One region of the Paenibacillus sp. BR1-192 genome, then DNA from elsewhere that is predicted to be linked to it. Evidence: riboswitches for the same ligand, from Rfam matches in the RefSeq annotation. Region 1 holds a riboswitch; the other holds the start of a gene.
What was found. A riboswitch is a leader RNA that binds a small molecule or an ion and turns the genes downstream of it on or off. The one in region 1 is predicted to bind cobalamin.

Region 1 (7,381 bases):
CATGTAGGCTGGGCCTCCGCCCGGCTCGACGATCTCGCCAATTGGATACCGGCACGCCTGACCGCCGGGCTGTTGACCATCGCGGCGGCGATGTTCTCGCTGCAGTGGAAACAAGCGATCAAGATGGTTAAACGAGATGCGCGTAAGCATCCCAGTCCGAACAGCGGCTTCCCGGAATCGGCCGTAGCCGGTGCCCTGGGGATTCGCCTGGGAGGCGAAAATTCGTACCAAGGCGTGATCTCGTTCCGGGCTTACATGGGGGACCCCGACCGACCGCTCGAAGCGGAGGATATCCGGGTGACAAACCGTCTGCTTGTGGGCGTATCGGTTTTGTTTACGATGCTGGGCACCGCGGTGATCGGACTTGCTGCCGCGGCAGGAGGAAGCCTATGGATATGAGGATCAGCCTGCATCTGGTGCGTCACGGCCGCACGTTGTGGAACGAGGAGCGCCGTTATCTCGGCCATGAGGATCAGGGAATTCTGGCTGAGGGAAGGGAACAGCTCCTCCCGCTGCGGGAGGAACTTCGCTGCAGGCATTTTGTCCGGATCTATTGCAGCGATCTCCTCCGCTGCCGGCAGACGCTCAATGTGATCTTATCGGATTCAAAAAGGGGTGCTGTTCCTGATGATGACATATTGGGCCAGTTTATGCCGGGCGTACGATATGACCCGCGGCTGCGCGAACTGGATTTCGGGGATTGGGAAGGAAAGACCTACGAGGAGTTGAAGACGGATTCCCTCTACCGGCGCTGGATCGATAACCCTGCGGAAGTTACGCCGCCCAGCGGGGAGAGCTGGGAAGCTTTCGGTTCCCGCGTCCAGGCCTTTTTGTCGGGATTGCATTTGGATGTGAAGGAATTATTGCATATGGAGGAAGCTCCGGATCCCCTTTCGCAGGCAGAGGCAGAGGCAGAGGCCAGGCGTGGTGATGATGGCCGAGGAACGCTCGCTGAAGGAGTTGACGTGCTTGTGGTCACCCACGGCGGCGTTATTCGGGAGATGGCAGCGGCTACCGTGCCGGATACGGAATTCTGGGCGACGTCGGTTATGCCGGGCGAGGTTCTCAAGCTGCAGCTGACATGGGACGGAGCGAGCTGGCGGGGCGTACGGTTAAGCGAATAAAACGAAAACGTATGATTTCGGTCGGAATAGGCGATAACGGGCTAAATCGGTGTCATGACGCAATCGAAACGCCTGAAACTTTCAGTTGTAAGGGGATGGTTTATCGCCTATAATCTTGTGCAGAGAAACCATGCTTGGCCTATCATCCATAAATTCATATGATTTGCGAGGGTCCCGGACAGAGGGCGTTATTGTTTTCTGCCGGGTTAATAGGGAAGCCGGTGCAAGTCCGGCACGGTCCCGCCACTGTGAAGCAGGGACTTTTCCATATGCCACTGAGCCTTAGCGCTTGGGAAGGCGGAGAAGTCGTTACAACCTGCAAGTCAGGAGACCTGCCCTCAGCGAATGAAAGACGGTCCTTCGAGGAGAGGATTACGTTTACCGGACGCATGGAGCCATGCGGACGGAAGTTTAAGGCGCCATCGTTGAACGGTTATCCCGGCGTCCTTATGATACAAACGTAATCCCTGAGTCCTTGTCATCGAGGAGTCGGGGATTTTTGCTTCTTAGGGTATGAAGATTGAACGTTTCTTACCAGTTAAGGATCGGTCAAAGGAATTTAGACACGCCTGCGCCAGGTTCTCAATTATGTTTAGGGGGATTCCAAGAGATGAAAGCATTAAACAAAACATGGTCCGTACTTCTGGTAGCCATACTGATGGCCCTGGCCTTGATCGGCTGCGGCGGCGAAGAAGCAGCACCGAAGGATGCGACGCCGCCGGCACAGCAGCAAGAGCAGAATAACGAAGCGCCGGCGGAATCGGCGGAAGAGCTTAAGACCACGTATCCGCTGACCGTCAAGGATACAACGGGCGTGGAAATGACGTTTGAGAAAGCGCCGACCAAGATTGCGTCCCTGACTCCGTCCGAGACGGAAAAACTGTTTGCATTGGGACTGGATGAGGAGATCGTTGGCGTATCCGATAACGACGATTACCCCGAAGCGGCCAAATCCAAGCCTAAACTGGGCGGGTTCCAGGTGAATGAAGAGGCGATCATCGCAGCCGACGCCGATGTGGTATTCGCGGCTTCGATGAATGCCCAGAATGCCGAGAAATTGCGCGAGCTTGGCGTTACGCTGTTCGTCAACGATTCGAAAACCATCGATGCGGTGATGGAGAACATCGAGCTGATCGGTCAAATTACGGACCGTCAAGCCGAGGCGAAAGCGGTCGTCGATCAGATGAAGCAGGAATTGGCTGCCGTTACGGAAGCCGTGAAATCCGTGAAGGATGAAGACAAGAAGAAAGTGTACGTGGAGTTCTCTCCGGGATGGACCGTCGGCAAAGGCGAGTTCATGGATGAGATCATTACCGCAGCTGGCGGCGTCAATGCAGCCGGCGATGCGGAAGGCTGGTTCGAAATCAGCGAGGAGAACATCATCGCCGCGAACCCGGACGTTATTCTGTACACGGACGATGTGGTGGACGAAGCCACCAAGAAAACATTGGATCAGCTGATCAAGGAGCGCGGCGGCTGGGATCAGATCGAAGCCATCAAGAACGATCAGGTCATTTCCGTGGATGCCAATCTGCTCAGCCGTCCGGGCCCGCGCGTGACGCAAGGACTGATGGAAGTGGCGAAGGCCGTTTATCCGGAATTGATGAATCCATGAGTAAAAAACTTGCAGGATTCGGTGCGGCCGGCCTGATCCTTTTACTGCTGACCTTGGTTGTCAGTCTCGGAATCGGCTCCGTTCACCTGCCTGTGAGAGAGATTGGAGCGATGCTGCTGCACCGGCTGCCGGGAATCGGCGATTCCATCGTTCCAGGCTGGGAAGCTTCCTCCGAGCAAATCCTGATGAAGGTGAGATTGCCGCGGATCCTGCTCGGGATGCTTGTTGGAGCCTCCCTGGCGGTGGCCGGAGCCGCCTTTCAAGGCGTGCTTCGCAATCCGCTGGCGGATCCGTTTACGCTCGGTGTGTCCTCGGGTGCTGCGCTTGGCGCGGCATCCCTGATTTTTTTCGGAATGGAATATTCCTTTGCCGGAGGTTATACACTGCCGGTTGTAGCGTTTCTGACCGGAGCAGGCACCCTATGGGCCGTTTTGCTGCTGGCAAGGGATCAAGGAAAACTGCCGATCCATGGGCTCATCCTGTCCGGGGTGGTGATGCAGTCGTTTCTGGGCGCCGTCGTTTCGTTTCTGACGGTGATGTCCAAAGATACGGTGAACCAAATCCTGTACTGGACGATGGGAAGCCTGAGCATGCGCGGATGGTCGTATACGGCCATCCTTTTCCCGTATTTTGCAGCGGGTTTCGTATATCTATGGAGCAGGTCGCGGGCGCTTAACATTTTGTCGCTCGGGGAACGGCAGGCCGCTCATATGGGATTGAATGTCGATCGTCTGAAGACCAGCGTGCTGATCGTCGCTACCCTGCTTGCCGCGGCAGCCGTATCGGTTTCCGGCGTGATCGGGTTCGTCGGGCTTGTAGTGCCGCATATGATTCGGCTGATCACCGGCTCCGATTACCGCGTGATTGTTCCCCTGTCGGCGCTGGGCGGCGCGATTTTCATGGTTTGGTGCGATACGGCAGCACGCTCTGTCTTGGCGCCGACGGAAATCCCGCTCGGGGTGGTCACGGCATTCATAGGCGCTCCGTTCTTTGCTTATCTGCTGTACCGGAACAAAAAACGGCGCAGGGAGGGGTTATCATGATTACGGCCCAAGGGCTTGGCAAAGCCTATGGCAAGGCGTCGATTCTATCCGGGGTGGACCTTCACATTGCCGAAGGGGAATGGTGGGGGATCATCGGACCGAACGGCAGCGGCAAGTCCACCCTCATGCAGCTGTTATCCGGCGTGGAGAGTCCTACGGAAGGAAGCGTGACGCTTCTGGGCAAGGAGCTTGGACGCTATAACCGGAAGGCACTGGCCCGAATCGTGGCGGTGCTGCAGCAGGAGGGACTCGACCCTACCGATTTTACCGTCCGGGACGTGCTGGAGATGGGGCGATTCCCGTTCTTGAACTGGCTTGGCCGTGAGGATAAGGATGCGGCCCCGCTTATCGAGGCCGTTATTCGAAAGCTGGATCTGAACGGCCTGGAGGAGCGCCGGCTTACCGAGTTAAGCGGAGGACAGCGCCAGCGTGTCGCTTTGGGCAAGGTGATGGTCCAGGAGCCTTCGCTGCTGATGCTGGACGAACCGACGACCTATCTGGATATCCGCTATCAGCTTCAGTTCATGGATATGGTGGCGGAGTGGCGGAACTCGTCCGGCATAACGGTGATCAGCGTACTGCATGACCTCAATCTGGCGGCTCAATTCTGCGATAAGCTGCTGGTTCTGGATCAGGGACGGATCGCAGGGGCGGGCAAGCCGGAGGACGTGCTGACGGCAGCGTATATCCGACGGATTTTCCGGGTGGAGCCCTCCATCGTGATCCATCCCGAGAATGGGGCTCCGCAGGTGCTGTTAACGGCGAACAGCACCTGGTCCTAAAGCGGTGTTGCCGCAGGTTTAGCCGCGTTGTAAGATTTAGGAGCAAGAGGAAGGAGGCCGTTTCATTGACGGATACACTCACAAGTCGTTTGAAGGGAATTACCGCTAACATTAAACCGCTGGATGCCGAAGCGCAGGCGGAAACCGCCGCCTATTTGGATACGTTGACGAAACCTCCGGGCAGTTTGGGCAAGCTGGAGTCGCTGGCGATCCAATTAGCGGGAATCACGGGGAAAATGAAGCCCTCGTTTACCAAAACATCCGTGGTTGTCATGGCTGGCGATCATGGGGTGTGTGATGAAGGAATCAGCGCATTTCCGGCCGAGGTGACGCCCCAAATGGTGATGAACTTCCTGAATGGAGGGGCGGCCGTTAACGTGCTGGCCCGTCAAGCGGGGGCAGACGTTCATTGCGTGGATATCGGCGTAGCGACCGAGCTGACCCATGAGAGGCTCCTGTCCCGGAACATTGGCAGAGGAACCGCCAATATGGCCAAAGGACCCGCAATGACAAGGGAAGAAGCGCTGCAATCCGTAGTGACCGGAGCTGAGGTGGCGGCAGAGCTGGTTAAACAAGGCACGCAGATGTTCGTAACCGGAGAGATGGGCATCGGGAACACGACACCAAGCGCGGCTATTTTCTCGGTTCTGTCCGGCAAGCAGCCATCCGAGGTTGTGGGACGAGGAACCGGCGTGACGGATGAACGGCTGAACCATAAGATTCGGGTTGTGGAACGGGCGATACAAGTCAATGCGCCTCATGCCGCCGACCCGCTCGACGTGCTGGCCAAAGTCGGGGGCTTCGAAATCGGCGGATTGGCCGGATTGATTCTGGTGGCGGCTGCTCATGGATGTCCTGTCATCATTGACGGATTCATATCCAGTGCCGCGGCGTTGGTTGCCAAATCGATCTGCCCGGATGCCCTTCCTTATATGATTGCTTCCCATGTTTCGCATGAACAGGCGCATGTTCTTCTGCTGAAAGAGCTGGGACTCCAGCCGATGCTTCAAATGGACATGCGTCTTGGCGAGGGGACGGGCGGTGTGCTGTGCCTTCATCTGGTCGAGGCGGCGTGCAGGATCGTGAACGAGATGGCGACGTTTGAGAGCGCCGGCATCAGCGGAGGAGCCGTATGAGTCATCGTGGAAGCGTGTTGGTTACGGGCGGAGCGAGGAGCGGGAAGAGCTCGTTCGCGGAGAAGCTGTGCATGAAGCGCGCCGATTCCGGTACATATATAGCGACTGCGCAAGCCTATGACGATGAGATGCGGGAACGGATCCGTATTCATCAAGACCGCAGGCAGGATAGAGCCTATGGTTGGCAGACGGTGGAGGAGCCTGTCGCTCTGCCCGAATTGCTGGAAACGCTCGGCCAGTCTGCCTCGGACGCCCCTGCGGTGGTAGTGGATTGCCTGACGCTGTGGCTTACGAACGTGCTGCTGCAGGCCGAACCTGAAGGCACGGCCGTCATGGAAGAGCGGCTGGGGCTTCAAATCGGCAGGCTGGCAAGAGCGGTTCAGGTATACCCGGGCATGGTTATATTGGTAACAAACGAAGTGGGTTCAGGGATTGTGCCCGAATATCCGCTGGGCCGGATTTATCGCGACTGGGCAGGGATCATGAATCAACGACTGGCCCAGGTCTGTGACGAGGTATTTCTGGTGACCGCGGGAATTCCAATGGAAATCAAGAGCAGGGAGTATCGGATATGAGCAAGATGATCGAAGCGGCTGCGGCCGCTTTTCAATTTTTATCGAGGCTTCCCGTGCGGAGGGAAATTCCCTTTACACCCGAAGTTCAACAGCGGAGCGTCGTTTTTTATCCTTTCGTAGGGGCAGTCATAGGTGTTATCGTTGCCGTATTGGGACTGGGCTTAAGCTTTGTGCTGCCTTCCTTTCCTGCTGCCGTCATCCTGCTGGCTGCATGGGTAGCGTTAACCGGAGGGCTTCATCTCGATGGCTGGATGGACAGCGCGGATGCGCTGCTGAGCCATCGGTCGCGCGAACGAATGCTTGAAATTATGAAGGATAGCCGGGTAGGCGCGATGGGGGTCATGGCCTGCATGCTGCTGCTCCTTCTGAAAGCTTCCTTAATCATGTCCGTTTGGGATTTGTCTGAGGGGGTATGGAAGCAAGAAGCGTGGCTGCTGGTGCTCGCTCCGGTCTGGAGCCGCTGGTTTATGGTCCACGCCATGTATCGATGGCCGATGGCACGGGGAAGCGAGGGGCTGGCAGCTTTGTTTCACGGACTGTCCGTTAGAAGGAGGTCGCTGGCAGGCATAGTCGCGATCCTGTTAACGCTGGTCGTCATAGGCCTTCTCTGGTGCACGACAAGCACACTGGATCTTGCGGCGATCGGAATCGGAGGAATCCTCGTCATCCCGTTGGCAGCCTGGGCCGTTGGAAGTTTGACGGCCGAACGGATGAGCCGAAGACTCGGGGGATTGACGGGAGATACCTATGGGGCGTTGAATGAATGGATTGAAACGATTGTGTTAATTTTGGTAGTTCTCCTTTTGAAGTTTACATGATATGATAGTAGAGCAATGCGGTGGTATTCCGATCAACATAGTCGACATAATTCACGTCAACAGAAAAATAACGTTTTTGACAGGAATTTTCTCAAACGGGTAATGATATGTTTAGAGTGGGCTATGAAATGGATATGAATACATACTAGCGCACTTATGACATGAGGATGACGCAGTATATCCTTATTTATAGAATGGGAGGAATCATTAGGATGGAAACGCTTTGGGTTATCATCAATGTCCTTGTTCTGATTCTGCTGGTCGGTATTTTGTACTGGATGCAGAGAA
Region 2 (7,381 bases), 2.1 Mb from region 1:
ATTTATTTCATATCATATCACGCTCCTTCGAAGAAATAAAAAAAACCGCTCCAGGAGGGAACGACTTCCGTTTACATAAAATCATTTTAACGAGGTTAGCGTTTTATGACATAAGGTGACGTATTTGAGGTCTATACTGGATGGTAGATTAACGTAACGAAAGGAGCAATAAATCATGGCACGAAGAATAATTTTAGATTTAGCGGTTACTTTGGATGGTTTTATTGAAGGAAAACATGGTGAAGTTGATTGGTGCATTATGGACTCTGAAATGGGGTTTAATCATTTTTTAAATCAAATCGATACCATTTTGTATGGAAGAAAAAGCTATGATTTATGGGGACAATTCACTCCGGAAATTGGACATGCGGATTCTGAAAAAGAGTTTTGGGAATTGGTCCATAGTAAAGAAAAGTATGTGTTTTCCAGGACGCAAAAGGGGACTGATCATAAAGCAATATTCATAAATGATCGCATTCTTGAAGAAGTAAATAAATTAAAGAATAAGCCTGGTAAAGACATCTGGCTGTACGGAGGGGCAAGTCTTATTACGACTTTTATCAATTTGGGACTTGTTGATGAATATCGATTATCCGTTCACCCTGTCGTTTTGGGAGAAGGAAAACCGCTGTTTGTGGATATAAAACAGAGGTTGAATTTAAAAATGGTGAATACAAGAACGTTCTCCTCAGGCGTTGTGCAACTAATTTATCATTTTGATGGGAACGAATAATATTGCGCATTCGCCAACACGTACAAATAACGGCCCGGTTCCCGAATGACGGAAAACCGCGCCGTTATTGACTTTATGAAGATGCTGGTGAAGGGAATTGAACCCCCGACCTACGCATTACGAGTGCGTTGCTCTACCCCTGAGCTACACCAGCACATGTGGTTCGATGACATTCCTCACGAAACAACAAAAATTATTATAATACTTCGGCAGCAAAATGCAAGCCCTATTCTAACGGGAATATCCACCGAATTTGGCGGCATTACCCGCCTAATTTCTCCTGCACGGATTGAATCTTCTGTTTGCTCGAGGAGACCTGATCCCTGCGGTCGTCAATTTTAACGGAAGTCGATACGCGCTTTGCCCCGGACAGAAAAGGCGCTTCATGCAAAGCCTCAATCGCCCGCCAGATCATGTTAAGCTCTCCCTCGATGATCGTGCTCATCGATGTCAGCTCATAGGAAATCCCTTCCTGCTGTTTCAATATTCGCTGCATCTCGGCGACATAAGCGCTTAAACTCGTGGTTGCGGTTCCGATCGGAATCACCGTTACCTCTGCTATTGCCATCTGAACAACCTCCCTCGTCATATCTCAATCATGCGATGCTCTTCCATTTTCCAATTCCGGATACGGATATCATACCAATTTCGGTCCGCCATATCAAAGCCCTTCAGTTTTAGCTTCACACAAGATATAGTGTATCCTTCCCGCCTCATCCATACGGTAATATCCTATTTTGTCAAAACGAGAATATACGCGGTATCTGCGCAGAAAAGGTCGCATTTGGTCACAATCCAGGAAATCTTATCGCCTTTTGACAGTTTCTTAACTGGCACAATGACCGCTCGTTTGCTATAATTCTTTTTGCGTTCAATTTTAAGAATATGGTTTACAAACACAATATATTGGGTTAAATTAGATTAACAACAACCAAATATAGTGTATATAGGTGCCGGATCAACCCATAAGGCAGTCCGGCTTAATAGGGAAGCATGGTGTAAATCCATCACGGTCCCGCCACTGTAAGGGCTCTTAGGCTGTTCATCATTATTTTTCAGCCATCCTCATACGGCATAGCCGCCGAAGAATCGGATCAAGGTTTTCGGGAGGCACCGTCGTGAGGCAGAAGCCCGAGTCAGAGACCTGCCTATATGCAGCAGACACCAACCTACGGGGCTTTAGGTAAGTGTTCGTTAAACTTGCGTCTGTACATAACATCATGCCCGTTCAAGGGCTTATGTCAAACGTCATTTCCGAATCACAGCGCACGGACATTTTCAAGCCTGCCCGCGGGTTTTAGAAAATGTTTTTTTGATGTCCTTTTTCATATTTCCCCCGAAGAAAGCGAGGAATTTATTCATGCCCCAGCTCGTAGTTAAACCGAACAACCGTCAGCTCGCCTTTGATGAAATTCGCCTCTCCGTCTATGCCGACCGGACTCTGAAAGGATTGGACATGCTCGATAAGGAGCGTCTGCTTCGCGGCGTCAATGCCAAATTGCGCGGTGAGCAGGTTACCGGCGAAGAAATCAGCAGCGCCTTCACGATGTCCGCCCTTGAGCTTGTAACCAAAGAGGAGCCGAATTGGAAGTTTGCAGCTGCGCGTTCGTTTCTGACCTCTTTATATAAAAAAGCGGCTACCAACCGCCGATACAAAGCATACCCGGAAGAACCATACGGTGCCTTCTACCCGCTCATTACGGAGCTTGTGCAAAAAGGCATCTATCGCGAGGACCTTCTGACCAGCTACACCAAAGAACAAATCGAAGAACTCGGCGAATGCATCGATCCAAGCCGCGATCTCCTGTTTGACTACATCGGTCTGTTGACGCTGGCTGAGCGTTACCTGGCAAACGACTTTGACGGTCGCGTCATGGAACTTCCGCAAGAACGCTACATGGTCATCGCGATGTTCCTCATGCATAACGAGCCTGCCGACAAGCGTCTTGACCTTGTCAAGGAAGCCTACTGGGCCATGAGTAACCTGTACATGACGGCGGCTACGCCGACCATGTCCAATGCAGGTAAAAAAGTAGCCGGCCAGCTGTCCAGCTGCTTCATCGATACCGTGGACGACTCCCTGGAAGGAATCTTCGATTCCAATACGGACATCGCCCGTCTCAGCAAAATGGGCGGCGGCATCGGGGTATACCTCGGCAAAGTCCGCGCACGCGGCTCCGATATCCGCGGACACAAGAACACCAGCTCCGGCGTTATCCCTTGGATTCGCCAGCTGAACAACACCGCTGTTAGCGTGGACCAATTGGGAACCCGTAAAGGCGCCATCGCGGTGTACTTGGACGTGTTCCACAAAGACATCCTGTCCTTCCTGGATCTGAAGCTGAACAACGGCGACGAGCGCATGAGAGCGCATGACGTGTTCCATGGCGTATGCCTGCCCGACCTGTTCATGGAGGCTGTAGAAGCTCGTGAAGAGTGGAGCCTGTTCTGTCCGCATGAAGTGAAGAAAATCATGGGCTGGAAAGACGAGAACGGCCGTCCGCTAGGTCTGGAGGACTTCTATGACCATACTCAAGGCGAAGGCGAATTCCGCCAAAAATACGCGGAAGCCGTAGCAAACCCGCTGCTGCCGCGCATTACGGTACAAGCTATCGACATTATGAAGCGCATCATGAAATCCCAGCTTGAAACGGGTACGCCGTACATGTTCTACCGCGACACGGTCAACCGTGCAAACCCGAACTCGGCTCATGGCATGATCTACTCTTCCAACCTGTGCACGGAGATCATGCAGAACCAATCTCCGACGGTCGTTGAGCAAGAGGAGCTGGTTACGAAAGACGGCCAAACCCGGATCGTGATTTCCAAAATCCCTGGCGATTTCGTTGTCTGCAACCTGAACTCCATCCACTTGGCTCGTGCCGTACCTGCCGGTGTGCTGGAGCGTCTCGTTCCGATCCAGGTTCGCATGCTGGATAACGTCATCGACATTAACAATATTGAAGTTCTGCAAGCTCAATACACCAACAGCCAATATCGCGCGGTCGGTCTCGGCACCTTCGGTCTGCACCACTTGCTGGCGCTGGAAGGCATCCGCTGGGAATCCGACGAAGCCGTTGCCTATAATGACAATCTGTACGAACACATCAACTACCTGCTCGTCAAATCCAGCATGGAGTTGGCCAAGGAAAAAGGCCACTACCCGAAATTCAAAGGCTCCGACTGGGAGAGCGGCGAGTACTTCACGTTCCGCGGTTATACCGACGGCGAGCATGAAGGCAAGTTCGTGACCACCGAACAGTGGCGTGAATTGCAGCAGGAAGTGCAAGCGAACGGCGTCCGTAACGCATGGCTGTTTGCCATCGCGCCGAACGGCTCCACTTCGATCATCGCGGGCTCCACGGCGAGCATCGATCCATTGTACGAGCTTCTGTCTTATGAAGAAAAAACCACTTATAAAGTGGCGAACCCTGCTCCGGATCTGTCCGAGAAAACGATCTGGTACTATAAAACGGCTTTCTTGATCGACCAGCATTGGTCCATCAAAATGGCTGCCGCCCGTCAGCGTCACGTTGACCAAGCGCAAAGCTTTAACCTGTACGTCCGCCCTGATATCCGGGCTTCGGAATTCCTGGAGCTGCACCTGCATGCCTGGAAAGCCGGCATCAAATCCACGTACTATGTACGCAGCCGCGCGCTGACGATTGAAGAGTGTGAGTCGTGCGCAAGCTAAGAGTTTAGATTAACCTTTATCGAACCCACCCAAACCCTCCCTTCCAAGGGAGGGCCCCAAGGGCTCTGCCCTCTGGACACCCGCAAGGTGGGTTGGATGTGAATGAGGCGCTTCTTAAGTTGCTTTAGTGGCTAGGAGCGCTTTCTCCCTGCGGGAACGCTGGAATGCGGCGCGGGGACTTCTGAGTTGCTTCGTGCGATTTGTTGAGTTACTGTCTGCTGGGATCGCTCTCCCCTTGGGAATCGCTTCTCATTCGGTGCGGAGACCATTGAGTTACTTCGCGCGATTTATTGAGTTACACCTGCTGGGATCGCTCTCCCTTTGGGAATCGCTTCTCATGCGGTGCGGGACTTCTGAGTTACTTCATGCGATTTGTTGAGTTACATCTTGCTAGGAGCGCTTTCCCTTCGGGAATCGCTGGAAGCTTGGTTCAATACAAACATCGAGCGGCTGCGTGCGGGGGTTCTCGCATAGCAGGCGGGAATAAGCTTTCTAACTAAAAGACTACAAGGGTAAGGGTATCCAATCGGAAGAGTTTACGTCCGCCTTTGGGAGCCCTTTGCAACCTTTAAAATACATTCAGGCAAAGGGCGGACAACAGCGGCTGGAGATGGATACCCGTCCCGGTGTGGATACCCGTCCCATGAATATGCTGGGAGGTTTCCCTCAGGCTTCGCCTATGCGCCGCCCTATTATGAAATACAAGGAGAGAAAATCGGCATGCAAATGCAAAAGATATTTAACACCGAAGCACCCAACCGCTCCACTCGCGTCATTGAAGGTGAATGCTCCGGGATCCTGAACTGGAACGACATTCGGATGCCTCATATGTATAAATTGTACAAGGTTCTGCTGCTGAACCACTGGATCGCGGATGAAATCCCGATGTCCAAGGATGCGCAGCAGTTCCCGCGCCTGGACCCTGAAGAGCAGCGCACCTTCAAAATCAACATCTCCCTGCTGGCTGTGCTCGATTCCATGCAGACGATGTTTGTCGGCGACGTCAAGCGTTACTTCACCGACTCGTCGCTCGAAGCCATCTCGGCCATCATCGGTCAGCAAGAGGTGGTTCACAACCAATCCTATTCCTACGTGCTTTCCTCCATCGTGTCGGAGCAGGAGCAGAAGGAAATCTTCGAATACTGGAAGCATGATCCGGTACTTCTGGAGCGCAACCAGTTCATCTCGAACATTTACCAGAATTTCCGCGACAATCCGTCGCCGCAATCCTTCTTCGAAGCCATGGTCGCCGACCTGATCCTGGAAGGGATTTTCTTCTACAGCACGTTTGCCTTCTTCTACAACCTGGCCCGTGACCAGAAGATGATGGCAACCAGCCAGATGATCTCCTATATTCAGCGTGACGAGAACCAGCACTGCTACTTCTTCGCCGAAGTGTTCAAGCAGCTGCTCAAGGATTTCCCTGAGCTGAACACCAAAGAGAACATCGACTACCTCTACCGCACCATTGACCGTGCCGTCGAGCTCGAAACCAACTGGGCCCACTACACGCTCAGCAATGTGCGCGGCATCGATCTGAACGAGTTGAGCGATTACATCAAGTACATCGCGAACCGTCGCATCACCATGATGGGTCTGGAAAAAGCTTACGAAGGCGTGGACGTCAACTGCATGCCATGGATCAAGCCTTTCTCCGACGAAGCCCTCAACGCAACGAAAACCGACTTCTTCGAAGCCAAATCCCGTAACTACGGCAAAGTGGGCGACGACAACGGCTTTGACGATCTATAAGTTTCCTTCCATATACACAAAACCTCCGAGGTCCCCTAAACAGGATCCCGGAGGTTTTTTTATGCCTTATATAAGACGGCTGCAATCCGCTCCTCTACATTAAGCGTTACCCCCTCGCTGCCCATACCTCGATCTCCACCTGAAGGGACGGCATCGCCAGCGCCGGCACGTAGGTCATCGTCATGGACGGCGCCTTTCCCCCGTGGAATTTCTCCCATTCCCGGTGGAAATGATCCCAGTCGACCTCCTGAACCGCCCAAATGTTGATTTTGACGATATGATCCGCCGACATGGCTTCCGCGGCCAATACCCGCTGAATATTGGCCAAGGTGTTCTCTACTTGCTCCTTCCTATCGGCCGGCAGGCTCCCCTCCCTGTCGGTCCCCACCTGGCCGGAGAATACCAACAGCTCAGCCCCTCTCGCAACCTTGGTTACATGGGTATACGGACCGATCGGCGGGGCGATGACGGACGGATTGTACCGCTGAATCGGGGACGGGACCTCCTCATCGGCTTCATTCAACATAGCCAGTGTCTGATGGTCCTCCCACTTCCCGTTAATCTTCACGTTTTTCCTGGCGATGCCTTCTTTATGGAAGCCGGCCTTCAGGAGCACTCGGATCGAGCCTAGGTTGTGCGGCATCACGCCCGCTTCAATCCGGTGAAACTTCAATTCCTGAAAGGCAAACCTCACCACCATTTGAACGGCCTCGGTCATGTACCCCTTACCGTTATGGTCCCGGTTCAGAAAATAACCGATCCAGCAGCTCTGCAAATTCCCCCGTACCACTTCCGTCAGCATGATCTCCCCGATGATCGTTTCGGTATCCCGCAGTCCAATCATATAGAGATACGCCTGATCCGCCTTGCTGGATTCCCGGGCCTTGCGAATCCGTTCGAGTTGTCCCTCAAGGGTATAGAATTCGTCGTCCCTTAAGCCCGTGAACCGTTGAAAAAAATCCCGGTTATCCACCTCGAGCTTCCATAGCGCTTCCGCATCCGATTCCTCTACCGACTTGACATAGATTTGTTTACCTTGCATGAACATGGTCTACCTCTCCTTTGCTCGTATCATTAGAAACGCAAAAAACACCACAGCGCACCTGTGGTGTACATGCCGATCTATGCAACCACAAGCCAGCGACCTGTGGTGTTTTTAATTCCACTGCTCCCTCATTTTAGTGAATAGCATGAAGGATCCT

Region 2: linked by a shared signal. The riboswitch ahead of P0X86_RS03190 (ribonucleoside-diphosphate reductase subunit alpha) and the one ahead of P0X86_RS26120 (ABC transporter substrate-binding protein) in region 1 are both predicted to bind cobalamin.

What each region holds. Positions count from the first base shown of each region.
Region 1 is NZ_CP120718.1:5,780,798-5,788,178, reverse strand. It holds gene cbiB (adenosylcobinamide-phosphate synthase CbiB) at 1-399, shown strand, start outside; gene P0X86_RS26125 (histidine phosphatase family protein) at 390-1,124, shown strand; cobalamin riboswitch at 1,277-1,478, shown strand; gene P0X86_RS26120 (ABC transporter substrate-binding protein) at 1,735-2,739, shown strand; gene P0X86_RS26115 (FecCD family ABC transporter permease) at 2,736-3,782, shown strand; gene P0X86_RS26110 (ABC transporter ATP-binding protein) at 3,779-4,564, shown strand; gene cobT (nicotinate-nucleotide--dimethylbenzimidazole phosphoribosyltransferase) at 4,630-5,700, shown strand; gene cobU (bifunctional adenosylcobinamide kinase/adenosylcobinamide-phosphate guanylyltransferase) at 5,697-6,275, shown strand; gene cobS (adenosylcobinamide-GDP ribazoletransferase) at 6,272-7,093, shown strand; gene P0X86_RS26090 (L-cystine transporter) at 7,306-7,381, shown strand, end outside.
Region 2 is NZ_CP120718.1:720,878-728,258, reverse strand. It holds gene P0X86_RS03205 (dihydrofolate reductase family protein) at 176-733, shown strand; tRNA gene P0X86_RS03200 (tRNA-Thr) at 816-887, opposite strand; gene P0X86_RS03195 (MTH1187 family thiamine-binding protein) at 996-1,301, opposite strand; cobalamin riboswitch at 1,665-1,899, shown strand; gene P0X86_RS03190 (ribonucleoside-diphosphate reductase subunit alpha) at 2,094-4,427, shown strand; gene P0X86_RS03185 (ribonucleotide-diphosphate reductase subunit beta) at 5,148-6,179, shown strand; gene P0X86_RS03180 (GNAT family N-acetyltransferase) at 6,286-7,227, opposite strand; gene P0X86_RS03175 (hypothetical protein) at 7,353-7,381, opposite strand, start outside.